DNA from 2 places in the Salinicoccus sesuvii genome. Region 1 is predicted to be linked to the other one. Evidence: riboswitches for the same ligand, from Rfam matches in the RefSeq annotation. Region 1 holds a riboswitch; the other holds the start of a gene.
The links. Region 1 has a riboswitch for S-adenosylmethionine ahead of ACFOJ8_RS11310 (O-acetylhomoserine aminocarboxypropyltransferase/cysteine synthase family protein). Riboswitches for the same ligand answer to the same signal wherever they lie in the genome.
Positions count from the first base shown of each region.

Region 2: it holds a riboswitch for S-adenosylmethionine, as region 1 does, so the genes downstream of both, ACFOJ8_RS02570 (5-methyltetrahydropteroyltriglutamate--homocysteine S-methyltransferase) here and ACFOJ8_RS11310 (O-acetylhomoserine aminocarboxypropyltransferase/cysteine synthase family protein) in region 1, are expected to answer to the same signal.

Region 1 covers NZ_JBHRWV010000009.1:147,821-153,769, forward strand. Annotated here, with positions in the region: gene ACFOJ8_RS11300 (YkvI family membrane protein) at 1-236, opposite strand, end outside; gene ACFOJ8_RS11305 (hypothetical protein) at 305-556, opposite strand; SAM riboswitch class I at 648-744, shown strand; gene ACFOJ8_RS11310 (O-acetylhomoserine aminocarboxypropyltransferase/cysteine synthase family protein) at 813-2,090, shown strand; gene ACFOJ8_RS11315 (homoserine O-succinyltransferase) at 2,090-3,004, shown strand; gene ACFOJ8_RS11320 (chorismate mutase) at 3,031-3,324, opposite strand; gene aroF (3-deoxy-7-phosphoheptulonate synthase) at 3,341-4,378, opposite strand; gene ACFOJ8_RS11330 (prephenate dehydrogenase) at 4,787-5,650, shown strand; gene guaC (GMP reductase) at 5,699-5,949, opposite strand, start outside.
Region 2 covers NZ_JBHRWV010000002.1:3,305-9,253, forward strand. Annotated here, with positions in the region: gene ACFOJ8_RS02550 (alcohol acetyltransferase) at 1-533, shown strand, start outside; gene ACFOJ8_RS02555 (DUF6320 domain-containing protein) at 607-1,179, shown strand; gene ACFOJ8_RS02560 (sporulation protein Cse60) at 1,219-1,371, opposite strand; gene ACFOJ8_RS02565 (S9 family peptidase) at 1,504-3,195, shown strand; gene ACFOJ8_RS02570 (5-methyltetrahydropteroyltriglutamate--homocysteine S-methyltransferase) at 3,228-4,334, opposite strand; SAM riboswitch class I at 4,415-4,512, opposite strand; gene ACFOJ8_RS02575 (YceI family protein) at 4,697-5,227, shown strand; gene ACFOJ8_RS02580 (YkyA family protein) at 5,396-5,949, shown strand, end outside.

The DNA of each region.
Region 1 (5,949 bases):
ATGTATGATTCGGCCTTGATATCGAATCCAACATCTGCTGTCCACTTGCCCGTAAATAGTACCAGTAACCCCGAGAGAAGAACGGCGAAGATACTCACTGCTCCATTATTTGTGAAAAACTGCAATATTTCCTGACCTGTCGAGAAGCCTGCACCGACCACTACACCGGTGTAGGCGAATCCTATTTTGAGGACTTGCTTCACATTGGACACCTTGACCACTCCATAAATTTTCAAATTTTTGCTATGCAGTATCCATACTATACTTTGGGTGCTGCATTAGCAATTGGAAGAGAACTGAAGTTCTACTGGGAGCCTATGACGACCCGACTGTACATGTAGTCCGCTTCAGGTCTCTCTAGGCCATAATCTTTCATAAGCAAAATTATTATCTCCTCTTTCGATTTCCCTTCTTCTATATACTTTAAAATACCGTAATGCATCTCCTTCATACGATTACGATCGTCTATTCTTATCCTAGTCTGCACCAACATACGTCGACTGTAAATAAATAGTACGAATGTCACAAGCATAAGTAAAATAATAAAGACATCCATCTATCTCACCTTCCCACTTGAAAAGTTGAAAAATTAAAAGTATTTGACAAACTTACTTCCATCATAGTACCATAGTTTTTAATTAAATAATTGCTTATCCAGAGTGGCGGAGGGAATGGCCCTACGAAGCCCAGCAACCTTTTCAGTAAGGTGCTAAATCCAGCAGGTATTATCCTGAAAGATGAGTGACTCGCGAGTCTTCCTTTATCTTTGGGTAGGCTCTTTTTTTATTAATCTGTTCTTGGAGGAATGTAAAATGGCTAACAATCACCGTTTTGAAACAAGACAACTTCATGCTGGACAAGAAATTGATGGGACAACAAATTCTCGAGCACTGCCTATTTACCAGACGACCTCCTATGTATTCGATGACACCAAACATGCTTCAGAATTATTCGGCTTGCAAGATAGCGGCAATATATATACGCGTATTATGAATCCTACAACGGCAGCCTTAGAGACCCGGGTAGCTGAACTTGAGGGTGGTGTCGCTGGCCTCGGTGTCGCTTCCGGCATGGCGGCCATCACTTATGCCATACAGGTTTTAACCAACAGTGGAGATCACATCATTTCTACAACGAGTCTATATGGTGGCACACACACACTTTTCACCCATACCTTTAAAAAGTTCGGTATCGAAACATCCTTAGTCGATATTAAAAATCCGGAGAATGTTTCACGTGAAATCAGAGATAACACCAAAGCCATCTTCATTGAGACAATCGGTAACCCGGAAGGAAATGTTGCAGATATACAAGCACTTGCGGAGATTGCTGAAAAGAATGATATCCCTCTAATTGTTGATAATACTTTTGCTACACCTTACCTGTGCCGACCAATTGAGCATGGCGCACACGTTGTAGTCCACTCTGCGACCAAGTTTCTCGGTGGACACGGCACTTCCATTGGCGGTGTAATTGTAGATGGTGGCAATTTTAATTGGGACAACGGCAAGTTCCCAGGTCTTACTGAACCAGATGAATCCTATCACGGTCTGATATTTACTGAAGCGTTTGGGCCGGCAGCCTACGCTTTCAAAATAAGAACCACACTCCTCAGAGATACAGGAGCTGCTCTTTCGCCATTCAATTCATTCCTGCTAACACAAGGTATAGAAACATTATCACTCCGGATGGAAAGACACGTAGAAAATGCAGAAAAGGTTGCTGCATTTCTCGAGCAGCATGAAAAAGTGGAATGGGTCGACTACGCCGGACTTGAGTCTAGTAGATATTATGCTGCTAAAGAGAAGTATCTTCCAAAAGGCGCCTCTTCGATATTTACTTTCGGTGTAAAAGGCGGCTATGAAGCAGGAAAGACATTCATCGAAACTTTGGAGCTCTTCTCTTTACTTGCAAATGTAGGCGATGCCAAGTCTCTTGTCATACATCCAGCTTCCACTACACATTCGCAATTGAATGAGGAACAACAACTCGTAGGAGGCGTCAAACCGGAGACCATCAGATTATCTGTGGGTCTTGAGCATATCGACGATATTCTGGATGACCTTAAGAAAGGGCTGGATGCAATCTAATGCCGATTAAAATTATTGAAGGTCTGCCTGTAACGGAACGCCTTCATAAAGAAAATGTTTACACTATAGAAGCGAAGCGGGCCTATACCCAAGATATACGACCGCTTCGCATAATCATCTTAAACCTGATGCCAAAGAAAGAAGAAACCGAGCTCCATTTACTTAGACTACTCGGGAATTCACCCCTTCAGGTGGATATCGATTTCATGTATATGACAACCCACCATAGCAGGAACACACCAACCAGCCACCTACAGAAGTACTATCACACTTTAGAAGAAGTGCGAGATAGACGTTACGATGGCATGATCGTTACGGGCGCCCCTGTTGAAACACTGGATTTTGAGCAAGTAAATTATATAGAAGAACTCCGTGAAATCATGGAATGGTCACAGACCCACGTTTTCTCCAGGTTCTTCATCTGTTGGGGCGCGCAGTTTGCATTGAACCACTATTTCGGCATTCGAAAATCGCTCTTGCCAAATAAATTGTTTGGCATTTTCGATTATAATAATGAAATGCCAAGCCATTCATTAATGAGAGGATTCGACGACACATACCGCGTCCCCCAATCTAGACACACACAGGTCGACAGAACAGCCTTGGAAAATGTAGAAGCGCTCGACATACTATCCTCTCACCCCACTTTTGGACCGGATATCATATGTACGAAAGACCAGCGCAACCTCTTTATATTTGGACATCTTGAGTATGAGCGCAACACCCTTAAGAACGAGTACGACAGGGATCATGAAGCAGGTGAAGAAATAGCTCTACCTAGCAACTACTTCCCAGAAGATGATCCATCGGCCGATCCTTTATTTACCTGGAAAAGTCATGGACATTTGCTTTTCGGCAACTGGATTAATGAAACCTACCAGAATACCTACTACGACCTCTCAGAACTAAAATAGCCTGCGATAATATCGCAGGCTATTCTTCATATCTTATGGGAGACATTGTATTTTCTTAAGTTTTCATGCTGACGCTTTTTGGAGAGTGCCATGAGATGTCTGAAAAACGAGTCAGCATAGATCTCCAGACTTTGATCTTGCAATCTTTCTACATTTCTACAAACAACTTGCTCTTCACGCGCTTCATCGAATACTGGAATATCATTTTGTATCTTATACTGAGCGATATTCTCTGCAACTTGCATCCGTGCTTCGAAAAGCGCAATGAGCTCTGCATCCAGTTCGTCAATTTTATATCTCAATTTTTCATGTGTATTCATGGCTACTCCTCCTTATCTAGTGCTGCACAATCTGTTTGCCTGTGGCCGTCTTCTTCTCCACATCAAGCAATACATTGATTGTCTGCATCAATTCTGCGAACTCGTCTGGTGTCAGACACTGTTGTCCATCACTCCATGCATTTTGAGGGTCTTCGTGCACTTCAATCTGCAGCCCATTTGCACCTGCCATCACCGCTGCTTTTGCCATTGACGGGATGAGATGTCTTACTCCAGCTGCGTGACTTGGATCTACCACAATAGGAAGGTGGGATTCCTTTTGGATTACAGGCACTGCTTGGATATCCAATGTGTTTCTGGTTGCCGTCTCGAAAGTTCGGATACCTCTCTCACAGAATATGACGTTATCATTTCCGCCAGCCATAACATATTCTGCAGACATCAACCATTCTTTCATTGTGGCAGACATACCACGCTTCAATAGAACAGGTTTGTTCGTCTCTCCAACGGCTTTTAGCAAATCGAAGTTTTGCATATTACGTGCACCAATCTGAATGACATCCACCATCTCGACGAAATCATCGATGTAATCCGTAGACATCAGTTCCGAGACGATTGGTAGTCCTGTTTCTTCTTTGACGACGTTAAGAATGCGCAATCCCTCGAGTCCAAGGCCTTGGAAAGCGTACGGTGACGTTCTCGGCTTGAAGGCGCCACCTCTGAAAGTATTTGCGCCTGCTGCCTTGAGCTTTTTGCCAAGCGCAACCATGTCATCCTCGTTCTCGACTGAACAAGGCCCAGCACATACCATGAAATTTTCTGCTCCTACTTTGACACCATCGATGTCTATGACGCTATCATCTTCGTGAAATTGTCTGTTTGCTTTCTTGTATGGCGCTTGGATACGATGAACCCCCTCAACAATCCTGTATTTTGCAAAATCATTTTCCGTAACTACCGATGTATCGCCAATCAGTCCGATGACTGTACGATTTTTACCATCTGACCGGTTAACTCCAAAACCTGCCCCCTCGATATTCTTGACCAGCTCTTCAATTTCCTGTTCCTTAGCATCGTGCGCAACATGAATAATCATAATAAAACCTCCCATTGAATTTATAAAAATAAAACCGCCACTTATTTATATAAATAAGTGGCGGTAGTTTGAATAAGATGATATACCGAACCCTAGCCACTTATTGATATAAATGGCTAGACATCACAAAATGCTTTAGCCATCATTGATACAAACAGAATTTGTTTTACGTTTGTACGCAATGATGGGTACAAACGGTATCAAAAATAGCTAAAGTAGGATTGATTATGTTGTTGTTGTCTGGTGAGTAACATAAAATCGCCTCTTTTGGGATGTGTTGAAAGTCATTATAGCCCCCTTATATCACTTTGTCAACATAGAATTGTCAGAAAATCAGAAATATCCAGTTTGCGTTGGAAAACCAATATAGTTATACTTCTCTAATATAATGAACGTGGAGGTAGAATCATGAATATTACTATTGTTGGTCTCGGAAACATTGGTGGATCTTTTGCGCTATCTTTAAAAGAGAATGCGCCAGAACACGATGTATATGCGATAGATGTAAATAATGGCTCACTACGCAGCGCCGAACAGAATGGAATCATTATACAGGGGTATACCGGACCTGAGGAAGTATTACCGAAAACTGATTTGATTATCTTTGCAGTCTATCCGCTACTTCTGGAGTCGCTAGTCAAAAAGTATAAACCTCACCTTAAAGAAGGTGTCATACTTACCGATGTTACTGGCATCAAGCGATCGATTATCAAACAGATTGAACCGCTCCTGCCGGAGGATGCAGACTTTATTTTCGGTCACCCGATGGCCGGTAGGGAAAATAGAGGTCTCCAATATGCCAGCGGCGAAGTATTCAAAGGTGCAAACTACCTCTTCACACCGACTGCCAGGAACAGACAATCGAACATCGATATGCTCTTTACCTTAGTCGAGCAGCTCGGTTTTAAAAATATATCTACAGTGACACCCGAATTCCACGATGATGTCATTGGCTTTACAAGTCAACTGACACATGTCATCGCACTGTCTCTCATCAACAGTGACGACACAAAAAGAAATACAAAAGAATACACTGGGGACAGCTATAGAGATCTCACTCGTATTACGAACATCAACGAAAATCTTTGGCCTGAACTCTTCGTTATGAATAAGGACTATCTGGTTGAGCATATTGATCAGTTCAAATCTCAAATGGATTTACTCAAGCAAGCAATTGAATCAGAAGATATAGATACGATGCAAGAAATGATGATTGAAGCGAGACGCAGATACCATGACCTGCATAATCTGGAGCTCCCCGAATTGGATTAAGTAAATAAAAATAGAAAGAGCCATTCACATGAATGGCTCTTTCTATGCTTAATAGACCTTATCTCCGTTAAATATCGAATTCTTCACCGTCACATAGTCTACAGTGCGAATGGATTCCAGTGTAGTACCACCTGCATACGATATTGAAGATTGGAGATCCTGCTCCATTTCTTCCAGCGTATCCTTGAGTGGTCCTTTATAATCTACAAACATCTTCTTACCTTCGACGTTCTTTTTCTCACCTTTTTGGAACTCGGATGCTGAACCAAAGTACTCCTTGTACTTCTTGCCGTCACGCT
Region 2 (5,949 bases), on a different contig from region 1:
GACGGCAGTTTCCATCAAGAACGATGAGAAATTTCTTTGCGGTAGCCAATGTAGGTGTTAAAGTAGAAGATGATACAAAGTTTGAAGACATTCTCGATGAAGTTGCTGAAAAGCTTGCATCACGCACCACTCGTGAAAATTTACAGTCAGGCATTAATCACCACTTCGAACTTCAAAGAGGTATAATGACACGCATTATTCCAATATTTCTTAAATATCCCGCAATGCGATACGGTTTCAATCACATGGGTGAACGCACCAAGTCGATGACACTATCCAACATGGGCAACGTGAAGTTGCCGAAGTCCATGGAAGCACATGTCGAAAGAATGGATATCGCACTGTATCCTACAAGTAGGAGTCCGATAAGTTGTGCAACAGGAACAGTCAATGGTCGTATGACAATTACCTTTACATTATCCATTTCGGAAACTGGTGTTGTAAGGTCGTTCTTCAAGGAACTGACACGATTGACAGGACTTGAAATAGAAGTCAATTCTAATGAGTGGGGGAACAGTAGTGAACCATTGTGAAAAATGTAGTATTAATTCAAAGCATAATGTATGTCCACTATGCAGTCAGCAACTATCAGCAATTAACATCGACTTGGCAGATAGATCATATCCGTTCTACGACAGAGAATCACTAGAAAAAAGAAGAACACCGAAAATAGCAATCATTGCGGGCTTGATGATCATACTTACGTGCGTGTTCATCAATCTTATCGTCATGCCGCATTATCTGTGGGTCTTCTATGTTATGGGAACAGTCATTTATGCTGTCGTTTCATTGAACCATACCATTTTGTCTAAATCACATCTTGGAAGTAAGATTGTTGGACAGGTCGCCAGCCTGACATTGCTGCTGTTACTGATTGATTCACAGTCTGGATTCTTCAAATGGTCGATAAATTATGCAGTTCCTTTCCTCGTTGTAGCAGGACTCGTGATGGTTACACTGTCAATTTTGACGAAGCGACTGAAATGGAAAGGACATATCAGTTCTGTTCTAATGGTTACGTTAAGCTTTCTGCCAGCTGTGCTGTATTTCTCAGGTTTCTCTACGGTCATCTGGCCGAGTGCAGTCGCAAGTTTATATTCATTGATGTTGATTGTATGCTTTTTCGTATATGCCCACCATGCAGTATGGTCGCAACTGAGCAGAAGGTTTCACATATAAAGTTAAATCGCCCCCTCTTCAACGAAGTAGGGGCGATTTTTACTGTTCTCTATAAATAATTAAAACGGCGAGTGTACTTGCATAGGAAAACTTAATGTCTATGATTTCTATCTGATGATTTTCATAGAGAAATTCATTCACTTTTTTATCCAATCCCTTTTCTGTCATTGCACTTATCGTCTTTACCTTCAAGTTTCATCAGCCTCTCCATATTGATAATTACATTATCACCTTAAATAGACTGAAAAGTCACGTAATAGCATCGAAGAAATGGTAGAGTAATAGTTAAAGGGGAGATGCACATTGGATCATTATATCAAATATATGAATCTCAAATACTGCGATAAAAAGCGAAGACTCTATTTCATCAGTAATGAGAGCGGCATGCATCAGCTATGGGAGATGGATATCGCCGATCAAAAAAAGCGAAAGGTCACAAGTTTTAGTCAGAACACCAAAAACTTTTGGATTGAAGCGAACCATATCGTCGTCGCCACAGACTACAATGGAAATGAGAGGAATCAGTATCATAAGTTGGATAGTAGAATAGCAACTGAGATAACTAGCCGGCCGGACTATTTCCACTACTACGGTAAATATAAAGTAGGCGAAGATTCGTATATAGTCATCCGCAACCACTATGAACACTCTACTTTTGAACTGTGCAAGATGGAAGGGCAGGGCAATATCGAAGTTATATATGTTTTTAGTAACCCTATTCATTTCATCCATGAACTCTCGACAGATAGATACTTGCTCTCGATGGATGTAGATAATATCGATCAGATACTAATGATCTTTGATAAAAAATCAGGAGAACCGGTGGTATTGCCACTGCCCAAGGCTCGATTTTCAGCTTTTAAGTTCATTCGTGACACTTGCTTTTGTCTATGTGATATAGAAGACGGATATAAGAACATATACGAAATAGACATAAATAATGGAAGATATAAAAAAAGAACGTTTTTCAAATGGGATATCGAACATTTTAAACTGTTTAATGATAATAAAGAAGCGATGATATCATGTAATGAGGATGGTTTTTCTAAGCTTTACAGACTCAATCTAACAACATGGGAAGTCGTTCAGTTGCCCTTCAATCGGGAGGGTGTTATCCATTCACTGGCAATCAGGGGGCAACAGGAAGTCTTTTTAATCTATTCCTCAGTAGACCAACCACACTTAATATACTGTTATGACCTGGATCAGAAGAGTTTTAAGGTTATGGCTGGGAATGAAGCGTGCGAGCCGATATCATTTAAAACAGCGAGCTATCCGTCATTTGATGGAACACAGATTCCTTACTTCATCTATGAATCGGAATCTGATATGGGAGCCGTCATTCACATCCATGGGGGCCCTGAATCTCAATCCAGACCGGAATTTAATACGCTCTACTATCTTCTGAATAAGACAGGCCTTTGTGTCGCTGTACCAAATATACGGGGGAGCATGGGTTATGGACGACCGTATTTAGAAGCGGACGACAAGGAGAAGCGTCTCGATGCTATGAAGGACGTTGTGGAATTAAGACGTCACCTCATTAAAACAGAACATGCAGATGCCTCTCGTGTCAGTGTAATGGGTAGAAGCTACGGAGGTTTAATGACTCTTCTACTTGTAACGCATCAACCGAGTTTGTGGAGGGCTGCGGTGGATATTGTGGGTTTATCCGATTTGGGTACTTTCTTCAGTCATACACCGCCTTGGAGACGACGCATGAGAGCGGCAGAATATGGCTCCATGGAGACACATGGGTCTTTTCTTAAGGATATTTCGCCACTCTCCAGAAGCCGCCAAATCACTGCGCCTCTGATGATATTCCATAGTCATCATGATTCTCGTGTACCCTATACTGAATCGAAACAAATGGCAGAAGTCATGGAAGAAAACGGACAGGATGTTACTTTTACAGTCTATGATAATGAAGGACATACCTTCATGCATCGTGAAAACCTAGAGGATATGCATCACAAAATAGCTAATTTTCTTACGACACTACACGAGAAAAAATAAAAATAAGAAGCACCTCAAGGTGCTTCTTATTTTTATTCACTTAGCAATTCTTCAGAAAGTGAAACAATGTATTTGAGTTTTGCCCACTGGTCTTCTTCTGTAAGTTCATTACCGTGGTGCGTGGATGCAAATCCGCACTGAGGACTCAGACAAATCTGCTCTTTTGATACATATTGTGTGGCTTCCTCAATGCGTGCCTTGATGACGTCTGCATCTTCGAGTTGCCCATGTTTCGATGTGAAGAGGCCGAGTACGACCTGTGGTCCGTCTTCAGGAATATAGGAGAGTGGACCGAAGTCGCCGGAACGGTCATCATCATATTCTAGGAAAAAGCCGTCGACACGTTCTTTTTTGAAAAGGACAGGAGCGATTTTGGCATAGCTGCCTTCAAAGGCCCACTTCGAACGATAGTTTCCACGACATAGGTGAGTAGTGACGACCAGATCTTCAGGCTTGTTTTCAAGCGCACCATTCGCAACTTTCAAAGCAAGGTTGATCAGTGTTTCCCTATCGTAATCGCCGTCATTGAATGGCACTCCAGGAGCGCTTAGACCGGCGATATACACATCATCCAGCTGAAGGTAGCGACAACCTGCATCATAGAAAGCCTGGATAGCATCTTGGTATGCTTTGATAACATCTTCTGCGTATTCTTCTAAGTCGGGATATATTTCGAGGTTCCTTATACCAGCATTGAACAGCTGATTCGGACTCGGGATGGTCTGCTTCGCCACCGCACGATCACCCACAATGTTTTTGAATTCAACGAAATCAGCTACGTGCGGATGGTCTGGATCGAATGAAACTTTGCCAGTTACACGCACGTTGTACCGTTCCGTTTCTATGCCATCGAACTGGTAACCGTGATCTGGTATGTATCCTTCTACGCCATTCAGATGTTCTAGAAAATCAGTGTGCCAGAACCGGCGTCTGAATTCGCCATCGGTTACAGCTTTAAGACCGACTTCAATCTGTTTGTCGACGACACGTGAGATTTCCTTTGTTTCAATCTCTCGAAGTTCTTCATAGGATATTTTATCTTGAGCGTAGTCCTTTCTTGCTTGATGGATACTCTCAGGGCGTAGAAGGCTTCCTACGTGATCTGCTTTGAATGGTGCTTGTACAGTTGCTTTTGTCATTATAATTCCTCATTTCCAATTTTTAATATAATAATCCCCAACTTTTCAAATTAAGATAAGTTGGGGATGGATATCCTTTTACCTTATCTGCGAGCACTGCTCTCTGGATTTAGCACGACACGGAATGTACGTTGCTGAGGCTTCATGGGGCCAGTCCCTCCACCTCTCTGGATAAGAATTGCAATTATTATATTATTGAGTACTCTAAAGGATAAAGAATATTCTGTCAAGCAAAGCTTAAAATATATTATTCAAGTTTATTTCTTTTTAAAAAAATAAATAAAACTACTTGCCAAAAGTAAGTAAGTGTTGTAAAGTTAAATTATCTTAAATTAGAGATAATAATTAATGGGGGTATTACAATGACAAAGTTCGTATCAGATGCAGCACACTCAGAAGTCGGTTTTCAGGTAAAACACATGATGGTTTCAAAAGTGAAAGGTTACTTTGAATCATTCACATTTGAAGTGGATACAGATAAAATTGAAACGTTCGAAAACGCTGAAGTTTATGCAGAAATCGACGTAGATAGCGTCAGTACTAAAAATGCAGATCGTGACGCGCACTTGAAATCCGAAGATTTCTTTAACGTTGAAAAAAATCCAAAGATTATCTTCAAGTCACGGAATGTAACTAAGAACGGAGATACAGTAACGATTGATGGCGATGCGACTATCAATGGCGTCACTAAAGAAATGAGTATCGATCTTCAGTACAATGGCAAAGGCACAAACCCTTGGGGACAAGAAGTTCACGGATTTGAAGGAGAATTTACGATTAACCGTGAAGACTTCGGATTGACATGGAACCAGACGCTTGAGACAGGCGGCGTACTTGTCAGCAAAGACGTAAAAGCAATGCTTGAGCTTCAATTCTCCGAAAAGAGCGAATAAGTTAAGAATAACCAATACAAAAAACCACAAAGAGTAAAAATTACTCTTTGTGGTTTTTTTATATCTCGACAGGGGATATACAATAGAGCATAGTAGCCAGTTCCTTAATTTACAAAAAAATTCAGAACTGTTATACTCTCCAGAGCGATTCAATAAAGGAGATGGAACATGGGAATGAGAAAAATCAATATTCTATCAGGTGCTGCCTTGTCGATACTACTGTTGTCAGCATGCAATAATGATATCGACAGCATAGAACAAGCACTTGAAGAGACAGAGGAAACGCAGGAATCCGCTGTTTCTGATTTACAGCAGTTGGTAGAACTAGAAAGTCAGCTTCAAGATGCGTTCAATACCGATATTTCCGAAGACGAAGACTTGAGTTCTTTTGCTGATGGTTCTGCTACCGTGTTCAATAATATCGACGAAAGAAAACAAAAATTGGAGAACCTTGAGAGCTTAAGTAATGAATTCTCTGAACAAAGAGAGAAATTCGCAGAAATTGATGTTCAAAGTGTTTCTGGGGAAACTGTTAATAGTGTTGCCGACAGACTTGGATCCCTGAGCGGTTCCGTTGATGAATTTACATCAGCGTATGATGTAGATCTAGACCAGCAGGCGGACTACTTTGAATCTCTCGGCCAAGATGACGCAACGTACGAGACATTCGAAAACGGTATAGAATCGGTGAATGAAAGTCGTGAGACAACACAATCCCTGCT